Regions from separate parts of the Cellulomonas fengjieae genome, predicted to be linked through region 2. Evidence: riboswitches for the same ligand, from Rfam matches in the RefSeq annotation. Region 2 holds a riboswitch; the other holds the start of a gene.

Region 1 (9,825 bases), 870 kb from region 2:
CCGCCTTCGTCGACCTGCGGCACGTCGCGTGGACGGGCCGACCGGTCGAGGTCGACCGCTACGACACCGAGCTGGTGCCGGCACTGGTCCAGGAGGCGCGATGAGCGTCGACCCCCGCTTCGAGCGCTCCGTCCAGTGCTGGCTCCGCGCCTACCCGCGGCGCTGGCGCTCGCAGCGGGCCGACGAGGTCACCGCCGTGCTGGCCGACCTGGCCGATCCCGGTGCGACGCGCCTGGATGCGCGGACCGCCACAGGGCTCGTGCTCGCGGGGTGGCGCACCAGGGCGCGCACGCGACCGCCGCTGCCTGCGCTCCTGGCGTACCGGATCGCCGATCGACGCCTGCCCGCGCGGTACCGCGGGTGGGTCCGCGACGACGTCGAAGGCGCACTCTTCTCCCTCCGGGCCGCCCTCGCGGCCCTGTGGGGCGTCGGTCTGGTCCTGGTGGTCCAGGCACTCGGCGCCGACGAGGTCGCCGTGCCGTGGGACCTCGTCGCAGTCTTCCTGCTGGTGGCGGTGCTCGGCATGGCCCTGCACGGACCTCGCTGGCGCCGCAAGCACGCGCGCAAGCACCTCGTCCCTGACGAGGAGGAGGAGCTCACCGCCGACTCGCTGATGTTCGGCTGGATCATGCGCGACCGGCTGACCGCGCGGCGCAGCACGGGGATGCTGACGCTCGGGCTCGCCGTCGCCGGGGTGGTGACTGCCCCCCACGCCCCGCCGGCCGTGCTCGGCGTCGCGCTCCTGACCGGCGCCCTGCTCGCGGTGCTCGCACGGCTCCGTCTGCGCAGGGTGGTCGCCGGCCGACCTCCGCAGCCCGCCCGACGCCTGGTCGGCCCGACCGTGCGGCATGTCGTGCTCACGGCCGCGGGGGTGGCGGTGGCGTCCGTCGGCACGTCCTGGCTGGGGCGTCCGGACGTCCTCTCCGTGGCGGCCCTGGCCGTACTCCCGGGGATGGTGGTGACCTGGCACGCAGCGCGATCCGGCCCCGACGACCTCGCGCTCGTCGACGTGCTGACCATCGCCGTGACCGGGGGACCTCCGCCCGTCGACACCTTCCGTGAGGGCCTCGTCCCGGCGCTGGTCTCCACCGACTGAACATGGGCGCGGGACCGCGCGGAGCACTCGCTAGAATCGCCGCGACCCCCCAGCGCCGCGCGAACACCTGGAGCCCTTTCGTGGGACGAGTCGTCGTCGATGTCATGCCGAAGCCCGAGATCCTCGACCCGCAGGGCAAGGCCGTCGCCGGCGCCCTGCCGCGCCTCGGGTTCGGCCAGTTCGCGTCCGTCCGTCAGGGCAAGCGGTTCGAGCTCGAGGTCGACGGGCCGGTGACCGAGGAGATCCTCGCCGCGGCCCGCGCGGCCGGCGAGCACGTGCTGTCCAACCCCGTGATCGAGGACGTGGTCGCGGTCTACGAGGACGTCCAGGCATGACGCGGATCGGTGTCGTCACCTTCCCCGGCACGCTCGACGACCGCGACGCCGCCCGTGCGATCCGCCTGGCGGGTGGCGAGGCCGTCAGCCTCTGGCACGGCGACGCCGACCTGCACGGCGTCGACGCGGTGGTCCTGCCCGGCGGCTTCTCCTACGGCGACTACCTGCGCGCCGGCGCCATCAGCAGGTTCGCGCCGGTGATGGGCGAGATCGTCGACGCCGCGCACAAAGGGCTGCCGGTGCTGGGCATCTGCAACGGCTTCCAGGTGCTCACGGAGGCCCACCTGCTGCCGGGCTCGATGATCAAGAACGACCACCTGCACTTCGTGTGCCGTGAGCAGGTGCTGTCGGTCGACAACGTCGACACCGCCTGGACCCGCGACTACACGGTCGGCGAGAAGATCACGATCCCGCTGAAGAACCAGGACGGGCAGTACGTCGCCGACGAGCTCACGCTCGACGAGCTCGAGGGCGAGGGCCGCGTGGTCTTCCGGTACGAGGGCTGGAACCCGAACGGGTCCCGCCGCGGCATCGCCGGCGTCTCGAACGCGGCGGGCAACGTCGTCGGCCTGATGCCGCACCCGGAGCACGCGGTCGAGGCGGGCTTCGGCCCGGACGGCGCGAACGGTCCCCGCACGGGCACCGACGGACTGCGGTTCTTCACGTCGGTCCTCACCGCGCTCGTCGGCTGACGCCTTGACGACGACGACCACGATCGAGCTCGTCGGCTGGGACGACCCGGACGCGGCGCGCCTGCGTACCGCGCAGCAGGCCGAGCTGCGCGACCTGTACGGCGACGACGACATCGGCCACGCGATGACCGGCGAGACCATCGTCGCGATGCTGCTGCTGCGGGCCGACGGCGAGGCCGTGGCGTGCGGCGCGATCCGCGACGCGTCCGACGAGCTCGGCGAGGGCGTCGGTGAGCTGAAGCGGATGTACGTGCTGCCGGCCCACCGCGGGCGGGGCCACTCCCGCGCGGTGCTGCGCGAGCTGGAGCGGCTCGCGGAGCAGAAGGGCTTCCGCCGGCTCGTCCTGGAGACCGGTGTGCTCCAGGCGTCGGCGATCGGGCTCTACCTGAGCGAGGGGTACCGCTCGATCCCGAACTTCGGCCAGTACGCGGCCGAGGCCGAGTCCCGCTGCTTCGCCAAGGACCTGGGCGGCACGACGCAGCGGCCGCCGCGCACGGGCGAGCGCCCGACGGTCACGCTCACCCGGACGCACTGGGACGACCCCGTCGCCACGGCGCTGCGGCTGGCGATGTGGCACGACATCGAGGTGCGCTACCCCGAGCTCGTCGCCCGCACGCCGGGGGGCTTCGCGGCCGACGACCCGCAACAGGGCGTCGGCGCCCTGTCCACCGTCATCGCCTGGCTGGACGGCCGGCCCGTCGGCTGCGCGACCCTGCGCGCGGCCCGCGACGGCTACCCCGCCGGCTCCGGCGAGCTGAAGAAGGTCTGGGTCGACGACGACGCCCGAGGCTCCGGTGCTGCCCGCGCCCTGCTCGCCGCCGTCGAGGACGACGCCCGCGCGCACGGCCTGACGAGCGTGGTGCTGCAGACCGGCATCCGCCAGCCGGAGGCGGTCTCGCTCTACCTGTCCGCCGGCTACCGCCCGGTCGTCCCGTTCTTCGACCCCACCGGCGACTTCCTGTCGCTGTGGATGGCCAAGGACCTCTAGGTCGCCCGCAGCCGAGCGAGCTCGGCGAACCGCATCCACTCGTCCTCGAGCGCCGCGGGCAGCGCGACCCAGTCCTTGAACTGCCGGCCGCTGTCGCCCGGCTCCCACACCGTCGCGCCGGGCAGCGCGAGCGCCTCGGCGAACGCGTCGGTGTCCCGGCCGAGCCTGACCACCAGCCGGTCGCCGCCGACGTGCCCCGCGAACATCGTCGAGCCCACCTTGAGGATCGGCCGGCCCATCATCTGCGCACGCGTGGCGCCGCGGGCCACCAGGTCGTCCGCCATCGCCTCGTAGTCCGAGTCCGCCATCACCCGAGCATGCAGCATCGGTACGACATGCCTACGGTGGCCGGACCGCGGAGTACTGGCACGCCACGGGTGGCCGCCTCACCACCGCGTTCAGCCTGGTCAAGGCCAAGGTCACCGGCGAGCGCTTCGACGGCGGCGAGAACGAGACCGTGCAGCTCTGAGCCTCACAGCGCGGCGACGATGTTCACCACCACCGCGATGATCACGGTGCCGAACAGGTAGCTGAGCAGCGCGTGGAACAGCGCGACCCGGCGCAGGGCCGAGGTCTGCAGATCCGGGTCCGAGACCGCGAAGCTCATCCCGATGGTCAGGGCGAGGTAGGCGAAGTCGGTGTACACCGGCGACTCGTCCTGGTGGAAGTCGACCCCGCCGTCCGTGCCCTCGAAGTACATCCGCGCGTAGCGCAGCGTGAAGACCGTGTTGATCGCCGCCCATGACGCGATGACGCTGCCGAGGATCGCCACGGTCGGCGACAGCTTGCCGACCTGGTGGTTGAGCAGGACGACGGCGACGCCGACGAGCGCGACGACCGCGGCCGCGAGCACGATCAGGTGCGCCCCGGCCCGGGTCGGCTCCTCGCGGGTCGCGTGGGTCGCGGTGTCGTCCGCGCCCATCGGCGTGATGACCGCCCAGGTCCAGACGACGAACACCGTGGCGACGGCGGCCCATGCGGCCAGCAGGGCGGTGACGACCGAGGACCAGGGGACGAGCGTGGCGACGAGGGCGCCCGCGACGAGGCCGACGAGCAGCCGCACCAGCGACGAGGACCAGCCGTCGTCGAGTCCCTCCGGCGGCTGCGTGGTCATGACGTCAGTCAACCGCGCCCGGGCGCCGCGGTCAGTCCGAGAGCGTGTCGAGCGCCTGCGCGAGGTCCTCGATCAGGTCGGCGGGGTCCTCGAGGCCCACCGACAGCCGGACCGTGGACTCGCCGATGCCGACCGCCGCGCGGCCGTCGGGACCGAGCTTGCGGTGCGTCGTCGTGGCGGGGTGGGTGACCAGCGACTTGGCGTCGCCCAGGTTGTTGGAGATGTCGACGACCCGCAGGGCGTCGAGCACGCCGAAGGTGACCTTCTTGGCGACGTCGGCCGTCGCGTCGTCCGGCACCACCAGGTTGAACGTGACCACCGTGCCGCCACCGGACTGCTGCGCGAGCGCGAGCGCGTGCTGCGGGTGCGAGGGCAGGTACGGGTAGCGGACGAGCGCGACGCCGGGCTGCTGCTCCAGCCAGGTCGCCACCCGCAGGGCCGACGCGGTCTGGTGGCGCACCCGCAGGGAGAGCGTCTCCAGGCCCTTGAGCAGCACCCACGCGTTGAAGGCCGACAGCGACGGACCCGTGTTGCGGATGAGCGTCTGGACGGGCCCGTGGATGTACTCGTCGCTGCCCAGGATCGCGCCGCCGAGCACGCGGCCCTGCCCGTCGATGTGCTTGGTGGCCGAGTACACGACCACGTCGGCGCCCAGCTCCAGCGGGCGGGACAGCACCGGTGTCGCGAAGACGTTGTCGACGACCACCGTCGCGCCCGCCGCGTGCGCGAGCCGACTGACGGCCGCGACGTCGACCAGGTCCTGCATCGGGTTGGACGGCGTCTCGAAGAACACGACGTCCGCGGGCGTCGCCAGCGCCTCCTGCCACTGCGCCAGCTCGTGTCCGTCGACGTAGTCGGTGGTCACACCCCACTTGGCCAGGATCTCCTCGAAGATCACGACGGTGGACCCGAACAGCGCCCGCGCGGACACGATCCGCGATCCCGACTGCACGAGGGCCGCGAGCGAGGTGAACACCGCCGACATGCCGGTGGCGGTCGCGTACGCCGCCTCGGCGCCCTCGAGCAGCCTCAGGCGCTCCTCGAAGGTGGACACGGTCGGGTTGCCGTAGCGGGAGTACAGGAACCGGTCCGCCTGGCCGGCGAAGGCGGCCTCGGCCTCGGCGGCCGTGTCGTACACGTAGCCCTGCGTGAGGAACAGCGCCTCGGACGTCTCGTTGAACTGCGAGCGCACGAGCCCGCCGCGCACGGCGAGCGTGTCGGGGCGCAGCTGGTCGTGCGGGCTGCGGCGGTCGTCCCAGTCGGCCGGGCCGGGGACGCGCCGACCGCTCGCACCTGCCGGGCTCACACCTGCCGCCAGGGCAGGCCGGCCGCGCGCCAACCCTCGTGTCCGCGGTGGCCGTCGGGTCCGACGTCGCCCTCGAAGCCGTGCAGGACGTTGTACGCCGGACCGAGGCCCGCAGCGGTCGCCGCCTGCGCGGCCGCGATCGAGCGCACGCCCGAGCGGCACAGGAACACGACGGGTCGGCCGGCCGTGACACCCGCGTCGGCGAGCTGGTCGAGGAACCGCGGGTTGGGCCGGCCGCTCGGGTACGACACCCACTCGACGAGCGCTGCCCGCCCGTCGATCGGCCCGGCGTCGGGGATGCCGACGTAGCGCCACTCGGCGTCGGTCCGCACGTCGACGAGGACGGCGTTCTCGTCGGACGTCAACAGGTCCCAGGCCTGCTCGGGGGTCAGGTCACCGGCGTAGCTCATGGAAAGCCTCGTCTCATCGGTCCTGGCGGTAGCACCCTGCACCGGGCACGTGGTGCCCGCGGGTTGCTGCGGCGTCGTCGAGCCAGATCTCTCGGCCGCTCTGGATGGTGCGGCGATGCTACGCGCGGCGGGGACCGCCTTCCAAGTGGTGGACAAGCCGTCCCGGCTGGCGAGACGACGGCCGAGCCTCGTTGACAGGTCGCCGACGGTGCCGGGAGGCTCGACCCAGGTCATGAGCGCCAGCGTCAAGCCCCGGCTCGCTGGCCGGCAACCCTCCTCCGCGGTGGGGTGCCCCGGGTGACGACCTGGCCGTGCCCCGTCCGGGGCCGGCAAGCGCGGGGTCCCACCACACCTGGTGTTCCCCCGGATCTGTCGGAGGACCCACCATGTCCGTCATCGCCGAGCGACTCACGCGCACCCCCACCGACGAGGTGAGCGCCCTGCTGCCCGTGGTCGGGGGAGCCACCACCGTCCCGCTCGTGGACGGCACCCACCGCGTCTACGCGAACCTCGACTACGCCGCGAGCGCGCCCGCGCTGGAGGCCGTCGCAGCCCGCGTGACCGAGGTGCTCCCGCTGTACGCGTCCGTGCACCGCGGGGCCGGGTACCTGTCCCAGGTGTCGACCGCGCTCTACGAGTCGGCGCGCGAGACGATCGCGCGGTTCGTGGACGCGCGTCCCGACGACGTCGCCATCGTCACGCGCAACACCACCGACTCGCTCAACCTGCTGGCCGGGGTGGTGCCGGACGGCGGTCGCGTCCTGGTGCTGGACGCCGAGCACCACGCCAACCTGCTGCCCTGGGTGCAGTCGTCCGAGCGGCACGGCAACCGCACGACGATCCTGCCCATCAAGGACACGGTGGCCGGCACGCTCGTCGCCCTGGGGAGCGAGCTCGCCCGCCTGCCGTACGCGCTGCTGACGATCACCGGCGCCTCGAACGTCACGGGCGAGGCGCTGCCGATCGACCGGGTGGTCGCGCTCGCCCACGCCGCCGGTACACGGGTGGCCGTCGACGGCGCCCAGCTGGTGCCGCACCGCGGCTTCTCCCTGGCGCAGACCGACGTCGACTACGTCGCGTTCTCGGGCCACAAGACCTACGCACCGTTCGGCGCGGGGGCCCTCGTCGGCCGCCGCGACTGGCTCGACACGGGCACGCCGTACCTCGCAGGGGGAGGTGCGGTGCGCGACGTGCGGGCCGATCGGACGGTGTGGCAGCCGGCGCCGGCGCGGCACGAGGCCGGGTCGCCCAACGTGATCGGGGCGATCGCGCTCGCGGAGGCGTGCGACCGGCTGGCGGCCCTGCCGGCCGGTGCGCTCGCCGCGCACGAGGAGGCGCTCCGCGCGCGCCTGGTCGCGGGGCTGTCGGGGATCGACGGCGTCGAGGTCGCGCGGATCTGGCCGGACTCCGACGCACCCGTCGGCGTGCTCACCTTCACCGTGCCGGGTCACGACCCGGGCCTGGTCGCCGCATTCCTGGCGGCCGAGCACGGCATCGGGGTGCGTGACGGCCGCTTCTGCGCGCACCCGTTGCTCGCGCACCTCGGGGCCACGGGTGGGGCGATCCGCGCGTCGGTGGGCGTGGGCACCACGAGCGAGGCGGTCGACCGCCTGGTCACCGCGCTGACCGCGTACCTGGCGACCGGTCCGGCGGTCCGGTACGAGGTGGTGGACGGCTGCTGGGCGGTCGTCGACGACACCCGCCCGCTGCTCGCGGTGCACGGCCTCGACCGCCTGGCGGCCACCGCGGCAGCCGCCTGCGGCCCGGCCCTGGACGACTGACCGCCCACTCCTGCATCCACGGGGCGGGTGTCGGGCGAAGAAGGTCACAGGGCGCTGTCCGGGCGCCCGCGCGGTGCGGCGCAGGGCGTCGGCCGTGACCGTCGTCCGCAAGGAGTCACCATGAGGATCCGTCGCACGCTCTCCGCCCTCCTCGCCACCGGCCTGGTCGGTGCGGGAGCCGCACTCGCACCCAGCGCGAGCGCCGCCCCCACGGGCACGTCCAGCCTGGCTGCCCTGCTCGCCTCGGACGGGGACACCTTCGATCGGAGCTGGCGCGACTTCGACATCCTGGACCAGGCCGTCGGTGCGGTGCTCGCCGCCAAGCCGACCAGCCCGGTCGCCGTGCTCGCCGACGGCACCGTCCCGCTGACCGCGTTCCTGCCCAACGACCGCGCGTTCCAGTTCCTGGCCAAGGACCTCACGCACCGGTGGTACGGCTCCGAGGAGCAGGTGCTGACCGCGCTGGCCGGTGCCGTCGGCATCGACGCGATCGAGCAGGTGCTGCTCTACCACGTGGTGCCGGGCGCGACCATCGACTCCGGCACGGCGCTGGCCAGCGACAACGCTGACCTCACGACCGCCCAGGGCGGAACCTTCCGGGTCGACGTGATCTCGAAGCGGTTCGGCGTCGTGCAGCTGCGGGACCAGGACCGCAACGACCTGAACCCGTTCCTCGTCCCCGGCAAGCTCGACCTGAACGCCGGCAACGTGCAGATCGCGCACGGGATCACGGCGGTGCTGCGTCCGGCCGACCTCTGATCGTCTCGACCGCGCGGTCGCCCGCGCGGCTGAGTCCGCTGTCCCGGGTCAAGAAGCGGCCCGGGACAGCGGACTCAGGCGAGCGGGACGACCGATCCGGTGAGGTACGGCTTGCCGGAGCGCGCGTTCCAGCCGGCGAACGTGAACCCCTCGCCGGATCGAGCGATGCGGACGGTCACGGTCCCGGGCAGGAGCACCGGCTTGGCGAAGTCGACGGTCCAGTCGAAGGCGTCGCCGCGGCGGGCGCCGACGTCGGCCAGCGCCCGGGACGCCGTGTACATGCCGTGCGCGATGGCCCGCGGGAACCCGAGCGCCTTCGCCGACAGCGCGGACAGGTGGATGGGGTTGCGGTCTCCCGAGACGGCTGCGTACCGGCGACCGGTCCCGGCGTCGAGCGACCAGCGGCCGGTCGGCACCGGCGGGACGAACGGCTCCGGCGCCTCGTCCGAGGCGGTCCCGGCCGGCTGCACGCCGCGGGCCAGGTAGGTGGAGACCCCGCGCCAGGCCACGGTGCCGTCGACCGACACCTCCGTCACCAGGTCGACCTGCGTCCCCGACCGGTGGGGGCGCAGGTCGGCCGCGGTCGCCCGCACGTCGAACGGTGTGCCGAGCGACAAGGGCCGCAGCTGCGTCACCCGGTTGGCCAGGTGCACCAGCCCGACCAGCGGCAGGGGGAAGTCGGGCCGGGCCATGACGGCGGTGGCCACGGGGAACGCCAGCACGTGCACGAAGCCCGCCGGGAGCAGGTCCGAGGCGGACTCCCCGACCAGGTGCTGGTACGCGGTCAGGTGCTCCGCGTCGGCCGTGACCCCGCGGACCACGTACTCCACGTCCGGCAGGGTTCGGGCGCCGGGTCGGATGCGATGCGCCACCGACAGGGCGGCCCCGCGGGCGTACAGCCCGCCGAGCCCGGGCACGCCCGGCAGGACGACGGTCGTCGTCACTGGCCCACCATGTTCTGGCCGCAGACGCGCAGCACGCGCCCCACGACGCCGCCCGCGGCCGGGGAGGCCAGGAAGGCGACCGTCTCGGCCACGTCGACCGGCTGACCGCCCTGCTGCAGGGAGTTCAGCCGACGGGCCACCTGGCGCGTCAGGGCGGGGATCCGGGCGGTCATCTCGGTCTCGATGAACCCGGGGGCGACCGCGTTCGCGGTTCCGCCGAACGCCTCGAGCAGGGGTGCGGTGGCCCGGACCATGCCGATGACGCCGCCCTTGGACGCCGCGTAGTTGGTCTGCCCGCGGTTGCCGGCGATGCCCGACGTCGAGGCCAGCGACACGATCCGCGGCGCGTCCGTGAAGTCGCCGGACGTCAGCAGCGCCTCGTTGATCCGCAGCTGCGACG
Region 2 (9,825 bases):
GCTCGCCGGCCGGTGGGAGTTTCCCGGCGGCAAGGTCGACGGAGACGAGACCGCCGAGGATGCGCTGCACCGGGAGATCCGTGAAGAGCTGGGCGTCCGGGTGGGCCTCGGTGAGGAGCTCGTCGGCCCCGATGACGGCATGTGGCGCCTGTCGGACGAGTACGTGATGCGCATCTGGCTGGCCGAGGTGGTCGAGGGCACGCCGGAGCCGCTCGTCGAGCACGACGAGCTGCGGTGGCTCCCTGCGAACCAGTGGCACGACGTCCCCTGGCTCGACGCGGACGTCCGTATCGTCGACGAGCTCGCGAGCCGGTTGGTCCGCCTCACCTGACGGACGGGTCCGTCACCAGCGGTGGTTGGCGTTCTTCATGCACAGCTGCCCGGTCCCGCGGCAGTAGCTGCACTCCCCCGACCACCGCTTGCGCCCCGCGCCGTCGCACCGCTCGCACACCTGCACCGCCGAGCTGCACTCATCGCACTTCACCACGTCGAACTCCCCAAGACATCGTTGTACTGGCGTGGGCCTCCGTGGGCTCCTGTGGGACAGATCGGCACGAAGGCGGGGTGGACATGAGGTCCGCCGACCCGCGTCTTGGTCACGAAACGGTTGCGACGGCCCCCAGGCCCGCGCGCAGCCGCGCCACGGCGTCCGTGAGCGTCGCGGTGGAGGCGGCGAGGTTGAGGCGGACGTGGCCGACGCCCCCGGCGCCGAAGGTGGGCCCGGGGTTGAGCGCGACGCGGCCCCGGTCCAGCGCGAGCGCGGCGGGATCGGCGCCCGCGCGGACCGCCTCGACCGCGCGCAGGTCCAGCCAGGCGAAGTACGTCGCTTCCGGCGGGGACCACCCGGCCGCCGGCACCTGCGCGCCGAGCAGGCGTGCCGCCAGCGCCTGGTTCTGCCTGAGCCCGTCGAGCACGTCGTCCAGCCAGGCACCGCACTCGCGGTACGCGGTCTGCTGCGCGATGACAGCGAGGTGGCTCACCCCGTGGGCCACCACCTCGGGCAGCCGGGCCAGGTCCGCCGCCGCGTCGGGTCCGGGCACCGCCACGGCCACCCGCAGACCCGCCAGGTTGAAGGCCTTGGACCCGGAGTGCAGGGCGATCGCGTCGGGGATCTGCGTCGTGGTGGGGACGAACCGGGCGTCCCGGCCGAGGACGATCGGGGCGTGGATCTCGTCGGCGAGGACCCGGACGCCGTACCGGGCCGCCAGCGCACCGACGGCCCGCAGCTCCTCGGCCGTGTGCAGCGTCCCCGTGGGGTTGTGCGGATGGCAGAGCAGGTACGCGGCCCGCCCGCCGGTGCCGGTCGCCTGCGCGAACGCGGCCTCGAGCACCTCCAGGTCCAGGCGGTCGTCCGGTCCCAGGGGCGCGTTCACGACGCGTCGGTCGGCGTACGCCACGAACGCGGCGAACGGCGGGTAGACCGGCGGGTTGATCACGACCGCGTCGCCCGGGTCGGTGACGAGCCGGAGGAGCTCGACGACACCCAGCATGACGTCGGGGACCAGCCGCGTGCTCGCCACGTCGACCGCCCAGTCCCAGCGGTCGGCGGCGAACGCGGCCACCGCCTCGGCGAAGCCGGAGCCCGACGGGTAACCGGTGTCACCGCGACGCACGGCGTCCGTCACCGCGCGGACCACCGGCTCGGCCTGCGGGACGTCCATCTCCGCGACGAACAGCGGCAGCACGTCCGCCGGGTAGTGCCGCCACTTCTCGCTCGTGCGGGTGCGGAGCTGGTCGAGGGGAACGGTGTCGAAGATCGTCACCCGACCGACCCTAGGACGCACGACGGCCCCGGACACCCTGATTGGGTCCGGGGCCGACGTCGCCCGTCAGAGGGTGGCGCGGACCGCCCGGGTCGCCTGGAGGATGTGCTCGAGCGACGGGACGACCTCCTCGTAGCGTCGGGTCTTCAGGCCGCAGTCCGGGTTGACCCAGAGCTGGTCGACCGCGATGGCCTTGACCGCCTCGGTGAGCAGCTCCTCGACCTCGGACTCGCTCGGGACGCGCGGCGAGTGGATGTCGTAGACGCCCGGGCCGATGCCGCGGGGGTAGCCCGCCGCCGAGATGTCGCCGAGGATCTCCATCTTCGAGCGGGCCGCCTCGATGGACGTCACGTCGGCGTCCAGGCCGTCGATCGCGCCGATGATCTCCCCGAACTCCGAGTAGCACAGGTGCGTGTGGATCTGGGTGTCGGGGCGGACGCCCGCCGTGGCCAGCCGGAACGACCGGACGGACCAGTCGAGGTAGGCGGCGTGGTCCTCCACCCGCAGCGGGAGGAGCTCGCGCAGGGCGGGCTCGTCCACCTGGATCACCGCGATGCCGGCGGCCTCGAGGTCGGCGATCTCGTCGCGCAGGGCGAGGCCCACCTGGTTGGCGGTCTCGCCGAGGGGCTGGTCGTCGCGGACGAACGACCACGCGAGGATGGTCACCGGACCCGTGAGCATGCCCTTGACGGGCTTGTCGGTGAGCGACTGCGTGTACGACGACCACTCGACCGTGATCGGCTTCGGCCGCGAGACGTCGCCCCACAGGATCGACGGGCGCGTGCAGCGCGAGCCGTAGGACTGCACCCAGCCGTTCTGCGTGACGGCGAACCCGTCCAGGTTCTCCGCGAAGTACTGCACCATGTCGTTGCGCTCCGGCTCGCCGTGCACCAGCACGTCGAAGCCGATCTTCTCCTGCAGCTCGACGACGCGGCGGATCTCCGCCCGCATCTCGTCGGCGTACTGCTCGGGGGTCAGCTCACCCTTGCCGAACGCCGCACGGGCGGTGCGGATCTCGGTCGTCTGCGGGAACGACCCGATCGACGTGGTCGGCAGCGGCGGCAGGTTCAGCCGGTCCGCCTGGGCGACCTTGCGCTCGTCGAACGGACCGCGACCGAACGCGGACTCGTCCAGGGCGGCCACCCGGTCGCGGACGGCGGGGTTCACCACGCCGGGTGCCGACCGGCGGGAGCGCACCGCGTCGCCGGCGGCGAGGAGCTGCTCGTGGATGGCCTCGCGGCCCTCCGTCAGCCCCTCGGCCAGCGTGACGACCTCGACGACCTTCTCGTCCGCGAACGCGAGCCAGGTCCTGAGCGTGGCGTCGAGCGCGGGCTCGTCCTCCAGCGTGTGGGGCACGTGGAACAGCGACGTCGACGTGCCGACGGTGACCGAGGCGGCACCGAGGCCCTCGAGCTGCTCCAGGACCGCCAGCTTGGCGTCGAGGTCCGCGCGCCAGATGTTGTGGCCGTCGATCACGCCGGCGACCAGCGTCTTGGTGGACAGGCCGGGAACGGTCTCGGCCGGGACGTGCCCGCGGACCAGGTCGATGCCGATGGCCTCGACGTCGGTGGCGGCGAGCACCGGGAACGCGGCACCGAGGTCGCCGTAGGGCGCCGCGACGAGGATCGCCGGGCGCTCCGGACGGGCCAGCCCGGTGGCCAGGGCGCGGTACGCCTCGATGACCGAGGCGAGCAGCTGCTCGGCCGGGACGGCGACCGAGTCGGAGACGAGAGCGGGCTCCTCGAGCTGGACCCAGGTGGCACCCGCGGCCGCGAGGTCCTTGAGCAGGTCGGCGTACACCGGTAGCAGGTCGGCGAGGCGGTCGATCGGGGCGAAGCCGTCGGGGGCGTCCTCGGTGGGCTTGGCCAGGGCCAGGTACGTGACCGGTCCGACGATCACGGGGCGCGTGAGGATGCCGTCCGCGAGGGCCTCCTTGAACTCGCGCACGGGGCGGTCGCTCGCGTAGCGGAACGTCGTCCCGGGGCCGATCTCCGGCACCAGGTAGTGGTAGTTGGTGTCGAACCACTTGGTCATCTCGAGCGGCAGGTCGTCGCCGCGCCCGCGCGCCACGGTCGAGTAGCCCGCGAGGTCGAGGGCACCGTCGGCGCCGACGACGTCGGCGAAGCGCGCCGGGACGGCACCCACCACGGCGGTGGCGTCGAGCACCTGGTCGTAGAACGAGAACGCGCTCGGGATGGCCGGCACGTCGGTGGCGAGGCCGAGCTCGGCCAGGCGGTTGCGAGTCCGACGGCGCAGCTCAGCTGCCGTGGCCTCGACGTCCTCGGCCGACGTGCGGCCCGCCCAGAATGCCTCGAGGGCCTTCTTGAGCTCGCGGCGTGGGCCGATGCGGGGGTAGCCGAGAACGGAGCTGGCGGGGAAGGTAGCGCTCGGTGCGGTGGTGTCCGTCATGTGGTTCAGTCCCTCGGGGTTCGGGCGGGTGCCGTGTCCTGCGGCCGGCTGGCCAGGTCAGGAGCTGTCCGAGCTCCGCCGTCGAGGTGTGCACCCTCGAGCAGGTCAAGTGCGGCATGGTGCTGGTTGAACGTGTAGAGGTGGACGCCGGGGGCACCGCCGTCCAGGACGCCGTTGACCAGGTCGACGCTGGCCCGGATGCCCCGGCGGTGCCGTTCGAGCTCGTCGTCGGCGCTGCCCAGCAGGTCGATCAGGTCCCGCGGCACGGGGACACCGGTCAGCTCCTGCACGCGCAGCAACCGGGCCGGGTCGGTGGTCGGGATGATGCCAGGGATGATCGGGATGGTCACCCCCGCCTCGCGCGCCTCCGCGACGATGCCGAGGTAGTCGTCCGCGTCGAAGAACACCTGCGTGATGGCGAAGTCCGCGCCGGCCTCCTGCTTGGCGAGCAGCGACGCGACGTCCTGCGCCCGGGTGCCGCCGGTGGCGTGGTTGCCGCGCGGGAACGCCGCGACCGCGATCGACAGCGGGCGGACCCGCGCCCGCACCGCCTGCGACGGGCTGTCCGCGCAGCGCTGCGCCTCGATCTCACGCAGCAGGGCGACCAGCTCACCGGCCGTCTGCAGGCCTTCGGGGTGCGCGGACCAGCCGCTCTGGTCCGTCGGTGGGTCTCCGCGCAGGGCGAGGAAGGACCGCAGTCCCTCGTCGAGGAACTCCCCGACGATCGTCGTGATCTCCTCGCGCGAGGTCCCCACGCAGGTCAGGTGCGCGATCGGGTTGAGCGACGTCTCCTGCAGAAGCCGGCGGACCAGCGCGCGGGTGGTCACCCGGGTCTTGCCCGAGGCGCCGTAGGTGACCGAGACGAAGTCGGGGTGCACCGACTCCAGCTCCTTGATCGTCGCCCAGAGCCGAGGGGCCGCGTCGGGGTTGCGCGGGGGGAAGAGCTCGAAGGAGACCGTCGGCCGGTCGGTCGCGGACGGCGCCGAGAGCGCTCGTGCGGCACGCACGCGGGGCTCCACGGCGGAGGCGCTCACGGCGCGACCGACGTCGTCGGCACCGACGCGGTGCACGAAGCCAAGACCTGCAGGGACATAGCTCACTCCATCGCCCCTGGCGGAAGCACCCACACCCTCATCACGAGGGGGGTTGCTGCGGCGTCGTCGAGCCAGGTCTCTCGGCCGCTCTGGATGGTAGGCGCGATGCTAGACCGCCGACCACATGCTGGGCAACCATGCTCGCTGCCTGAGACGCCGCCGTCCGCTGTGCGTCGGCGACCGGTCCTGCCGTGCGGCGGAGGCTGCCGCGACGACCCGCCCGCTCAGCGTCGGCGGCGCGCGGCGAGCGTGTTGGACCGGAGGCGGGTGCGCTGCGAGGGCACGTCGAACCACGACGTGGGGGAGCCGGCGGGGACGGACAGGAGCCCGTCCTGCACCGCCGCCAGGATCTCGGCGTCGGGCGCGATGTCGTCCGCCATGGCCGCGGCCGCCGCGCGCGCTGGGTCGTGCCCAGGGTCGAGGGGCATGTCGGTCATGCGGGCACTGTAGTCCGCGCGGTCCGTGGTGCCGAGCCCGTCGCCCCAGCATCACCCGGCGGGACTAGCGGGTAGGAGCCGCGGGGGCGGACCGCCCGGCGATGGGGCACGAGGCCAGGTGGTCGTCGACGACACCGCAGGCCTGCATCGCCGCATACGCCGTCACCGGGCCGACGAACCGGAAGCCGAACGCCTTGAGCTCGCTCGCGAGGGCGCGGCTCTCGGGCGTCTGCGCCGGGACGTCGGCCCACGTGGCGGGCCGGACGTGACCCGTGCGGTCCGGTGCGTGCGACCAGACCACCTCGTCGAGCGTGCGTCCCGACGCGTGCAGGTCCCGCAGGGCCCGGGCGTTCGCGATCGTCGCGTCGATCTTGGCCCGGTTCCGCACGATGCCGGCGTCGGCCAGGAGCCGGGCGACGTCGTCGTCGTCGAACGCGGCGACCACCTCGGGGTCGAAGTCGGCGAACGCCGCCCGGAACGCGGGTCTCTTGCGCAGGATCGTGATCCAGGCGAGGCCGGACTGGAAGGCCTCGAGCGCGAGCCGCTCGAAGAGGGCGTGCTCGCCGTGGACCGGCCGTCCCCACTCCTCGTCGTGGTACTGCTCGTACAGCGGGTTGCCGTCACCGAAGCAGCGGCCGGTGACGGGGGCATCGGGCGTGGTCATGCGCCGAGTCTGCCGAGCGCCGCCGTCACCGCGGTAGCCGGAGGTGCACGGCGAGGGCTGTGGGCGGCTCAGGACGCCAGTGCGATGAGTCGCTCGATGCCGTCGAGGATCAGCACGGTGCCGAAGTCGAGCTCGCCCTCGTCCTCGTCCTCGTCCCCCTGCGCAGCGTCCTCGGGGAACGAGAACGCCCCCTGCGCCGCAGCCCGCAGGAGCGCCGGGTGCTCGTCCGGTGAGGCCAGCGTGGTGATCAGCTCGCCCAGGTCCGGCGCAGGGGCACCGTCGGCGGGGCTGCCCATGGCCGTGGCGCGCCCGCTGCCGCTCAGCTCCTCGCCGATCCTCAGCTGGTCGAGCGTGTGCGACGCGAGCAGGCCGATCGCGCCCACCTTCTGCTCCTCCGTCAGCGGCGTGCCGTCGAGGGCGGAGAGCATCGCCTCCATCCACGCGAGCCGGCCCGGGCCGACCGCGTGCAGCACCTGGGACGTTCGCGCGAGCCACGGGTGCGCGGCCAGGATCGGCTGCTGCACCGCCAGGAGGAGCTCCAGCCGCTCCCGCCAGCCACCGACCTCGGGGCCGACCGCCGGGGGGCGGCCGCTCGCGCGGTCGGACATCAGGCTGACCACCTCGTCCTTGGAGGAGACGTAGCGGTAGAGCGACATCGTCGTGAAGCCCAGCGACTCGGCCAGCCGCGCCATGGAGACGGCCTCGATCCCCTCGGCGTCCGCGAGGGCGATGGCGGCGTCGGCGATCCGGTCCAGCGTGAGACCCGGCCGCGGTCCGGGGCGGCCGGGGCTGGGGGTGCGCCACAGGACCGCGATGCCGGGCGGCAGGTCGGCCGGGACGCTGTCGGAGCCGGCCACGCGCACCGCCTGGCGGCGGGCCTTCTCCGCCTCGCGGGCCGCCTGCTGCTGGGCCAGGGCTGCGGCGCGCTGGGCCTTCTCCGCCTCCCGGAGCTGGCGGGCGGCCTCGCGGACCGCCTGCTGGGCGGCGCGTTCCTGCTCGTTGCGCTGCCGTTCGACCCCCTTGGCGGCGTCCTGCTCGGCCTTGCGGCGGTCGCGCTCGCGGCGGTCGAGGTCCTTGGCGGCCTGCTGCTCGGCCTTCAGCCGGTCCCGCTCCCGGCGGGCGACCTCCTTGGCGGCCTGCTGGTCGGCCTTCGCCAGCTCCCGGCGGAGGCGCTCCGCCTCCTTGGCCTCGGCGCGCTCCGCCTCCTTGGCCTCGGCGCGCTCCGCCTTGTCGCGGTCGCGTCGCAGGAGCTCGGCCTCCCGCCGGGCCTCCTCGGCCTCGTGCCGCGCCAGCTCGGCCTCGTCGTGGTCCACGGCACCTCCCTTGACCCGCGATCCTACAAGTGTGTATGAAGTACACATACAGTTTATGGCATACACAGAAGGGATACGCGATGAGTGCCGTCGTCATCACCCGAGGGCTGCGGAAGTCCTACGGCGACCTGACCGTGCTGGACGGCGTCGACCTCGACGTCGGCACAGGTGAGGTGCTCGCGCTGCTCGGTCCCAACGGCGCCGGCAAGACCACCCTCGTGCGGATCCTGTCCACCCTCCTGCGCCCCGACGCGGGGACCGCGAGCGTCGCCGGCAGGGACGTCCTGCGCGAGCCCGCGCAGGTCCGGGCGGCCATCAGCCTCACCGGGCAGTTCGCCGCGGTCGACGACCTGCTCACGGGCGTGGAGAACCTGCACCTGATGGCCAAGCTGGCCCACCTGGGCCGCGCCGAGGTGCGCACCCGCAGCGCCGAGCTGCTGGAGCTGTTCGACCTCACGGACGCGGGCAGGCGCGTGGTCAAGACGTACTCGGGCGGCATGCGCCGGCGGCTCGACCTCGCCGTGGGCCTGCTCGCCCGGCCGCAGGTGGTGTTCCTCGACGAGCCGACGACGGGCCTGGACCCGCGCAGCCGCAACGACCTGTGGGACGTCATCCGCTCCGTCGTCGCCGCCGGCACCACCGTGCTGCTCACCACGCAGTACCTGGAGGAGGCAGACCAGCTGGCCGACCGGGTCGCGGTCATCGACCACGGGCGGGTCATCGCCAACGGCACCGCCCCGGAGCTCAAGCGGGCCGTCGGCTCGGCGCACGTCGAGCTGCGGCTCCGCGACGGTCGCGAGGAGCGGGTCGTCACCGACGGGTCGGTGGCGGACGTCCGACGGATCCTCGGGGACATCGAGCGCCGCGGCGTCGACGTCGAGCACTGGGAGGTCCGCTCACCGACTCTCGACGACGTCTTCCTCACCCTCACCGGCCGGCCCACCGAGGCCGACCTCGTCACCACCCGGGAGTCCTGATGAGCACCCTCGCCCCGCACGCGCCGGCCCTCGGCTGGTCCGTGCACGACACGTCCGCACTGATCGGCCGGTGCGTGCGGCGGTCCCTGCGTCAGCTGGACACCGTCCTGATGGCGGTGATCCTGCCGGTGGTCCTGCTGCTGCTGTTCGTCTACGTGTTCGGCGGAGCCATCCAGACCGGTGGCGCCTACGTGAACTGGGTGGTGCCGGGGATCGTCCTGCTCACCGCGGGCTACGGCTCGGCCACCACGGCCGTCGACGTCGCCGGCGACATGACCGGCGGCATCATCGACCGCTTCCGGTCCCTGCCCATCCGTCCCACCGGCGTGCTCACCGGGCACGTGGTCGCCAGCATGGCGCGCAACGCGATCTCGACCGCGCTGGTGATCGGCATCGCCTTCGTGATCGGGTTCGACGCCGCCGCGTCGCCCCTGGCGTGGCTCGGGGCGATCGGGCTCATCGCGCTCTTCGTGCTGGCCCTGACCTGGGTGGCCGTCGCCATCGGGCTCGTCGCGTCCGGGCCCGAGGCCGCGAGCGGGTTCACGTTCGCGATCCTGTTCCTGCCGTACGTGTCCAGCGCGTTCGTCCCGCCCGAGTCGATGCCCGCGGTGCTCGAGGTGCTCGCCACCTACAACCCGATCACGCCCGTCACGGACACGCTCCGCAGCCTGCTCGCCGGCGCGGGCGCCGGGGACTCGTGGCTCGCGGCGGTCGTGTGGTGCACGGGGATCTTCCTGGTGGCCCGGCTGGGGGCGGCCTGGCTCTTCCGGCGCACCCGCTGAGCGTCAGTACGCGCTGAGGGCCTTCTTGATGCGGGTGGTCGACACGGGCACCGGGGTGCCCAGCTGCTGGGCGAACAGGCTGACCCGCAGCTCCTCGAGCATCCACCGGAGGTCGGTCAGCGCGGCGTCGCCCGCGCGACGGGCGGCGACCTCGTCGTAGAGCGCCTCGACGTCGTGCACCTGCCACGCCAGGTCGGCGTCGCGCTGGGGGTTGTCCGCGGCCTTGACCAGCCGGTGGCGGGCGGCCCGCAGGTACCGGGTCAGCTGCGGGAGGCGGGCTGCCCCGACCTCGCTGACGAAACCGTCGTGCACGAGACGGGCGGCCTGCGCGCGGACGTCCTGCGCCGTGGCGAGCAGCGCGAGGCTGGACCGGGCCCGGATCTCGG

The links. Region 2 has a riboswitch for S-adenosylmethionine ahead of KG102_RS00415 (methylenetetrahydrofolate reductase). Riboswitches for the same ligand answer to the same signal wherever they lie in the genome.
Region 1: linked by a shared signal. The riboswitch ahead of KG102_RS14805 (rhodanese-like domain-containing protein) and the one ahead of KG102_RS00415 (methylenetetrahydrofolate reductase) in region 2 are both predicted to bind S-adenosylmethionine.

What each region holds. Positions count from the first base shown of each region.
Region 1 covers NZ_CP074404.1:3,197,361-3,207,185, reverse strand. The annotation lists gene KG102_RS14845 (hypothetical protein) at 1-104, shown strand, start outside; gene KG102_RS14840 (hypothetical protein) at 101-1,096, shown strand; gene purS (phosphoribosylformylglycinamidine synthase subunit PurS) at 1,177-1,431, shown strand; gene purQ (phosphoribosylformylglycinamidine synthase subunit PurQ) at 1,428-2,123, shown strand; gene KG102_RS14825 (GNAT family N-acetyltransferase) at 2,128-3,111, shown strand; gene KG102_RS14820 (hypothetical protein) at 3,108-3,419, opposite strand; gene KG102_RS14815 (DUF1345 domain-containing protein) at 3,584-4,225, opposite strand; gene KG102_RS14810 (O-succinylhomoserine sulfhydrylase) at 4,257-5,531, opposite strand; gene KG102_RS14805 (rhodanese-like domain-containing protein) at 5,528-5,941, opposite strand; SAM riboswitch class I at 5,952-6,052, opposite strand; SAM riboswitch class IV at 6,170-6,283, shown strand; gene KG102_RS14800 (aminotransferase class V-fold PLP-dependent enzyme) at 6,328-7,722, shown strand; gene KG102_RS14795 (fasciclin domain-containing protein) at 7,843-8,481, shown strand; gene KG102_RS14790 (MaoC/PaaZ C-terminal domain-containing protein) at 8,556-9,425, opposite strand; gene KG102_RS14785 (3-oxoacyl-ACP reductase) at 9,422-9,825, opposite strand, start outside.
Region 2 covers NZ_CP074404.1:77,641-87,465, forward strand. The annotation lists gene KG102_RS00395 ((deoxy)nucleoside triphosphate pyrophosphohydrolase) at 1-331, shown strand, start outside; gene KG102_RS00400 (hypothetical protein) at 344-487, opposite strand; gene KG102_RS00405 (MalY/PatB family protein) at 597-1,763, opposite strand; gene metE (5-methyltetrahydropteroyltriglutamate--homocysteine S-methyltransferase) at 1,830-4,172, opposite strand; gene KG102_RS00415 (methylenetetrahydrofolate reductase) at 4,178-5,206, opposite strand; SAM riboswitch class I at 5,271-5,366, opposite strand; gene KG102_RS00420 (hypothetical protein) at 5,491-5,703, opposite strand; gene KG102_RS00425 (DNA-3-methyladenine glycosylase I) at 5,768-6,367, opposite strand; gene KG102_RS00430 (TetR family transcriptional regulator) at 6,436-7,680, opposite strand; gene KG102_RS00435 (ATP-binding cassette domain-containing protein) at 7,761-8,657, shown strand; gene KG102_RS00440 (ABC transporter permease) at 8,657-9,439, shown strand; gene hrpA (ATP-dependent RNA helicase HrpA) at 9,443-9,825, opposite strand, start outside.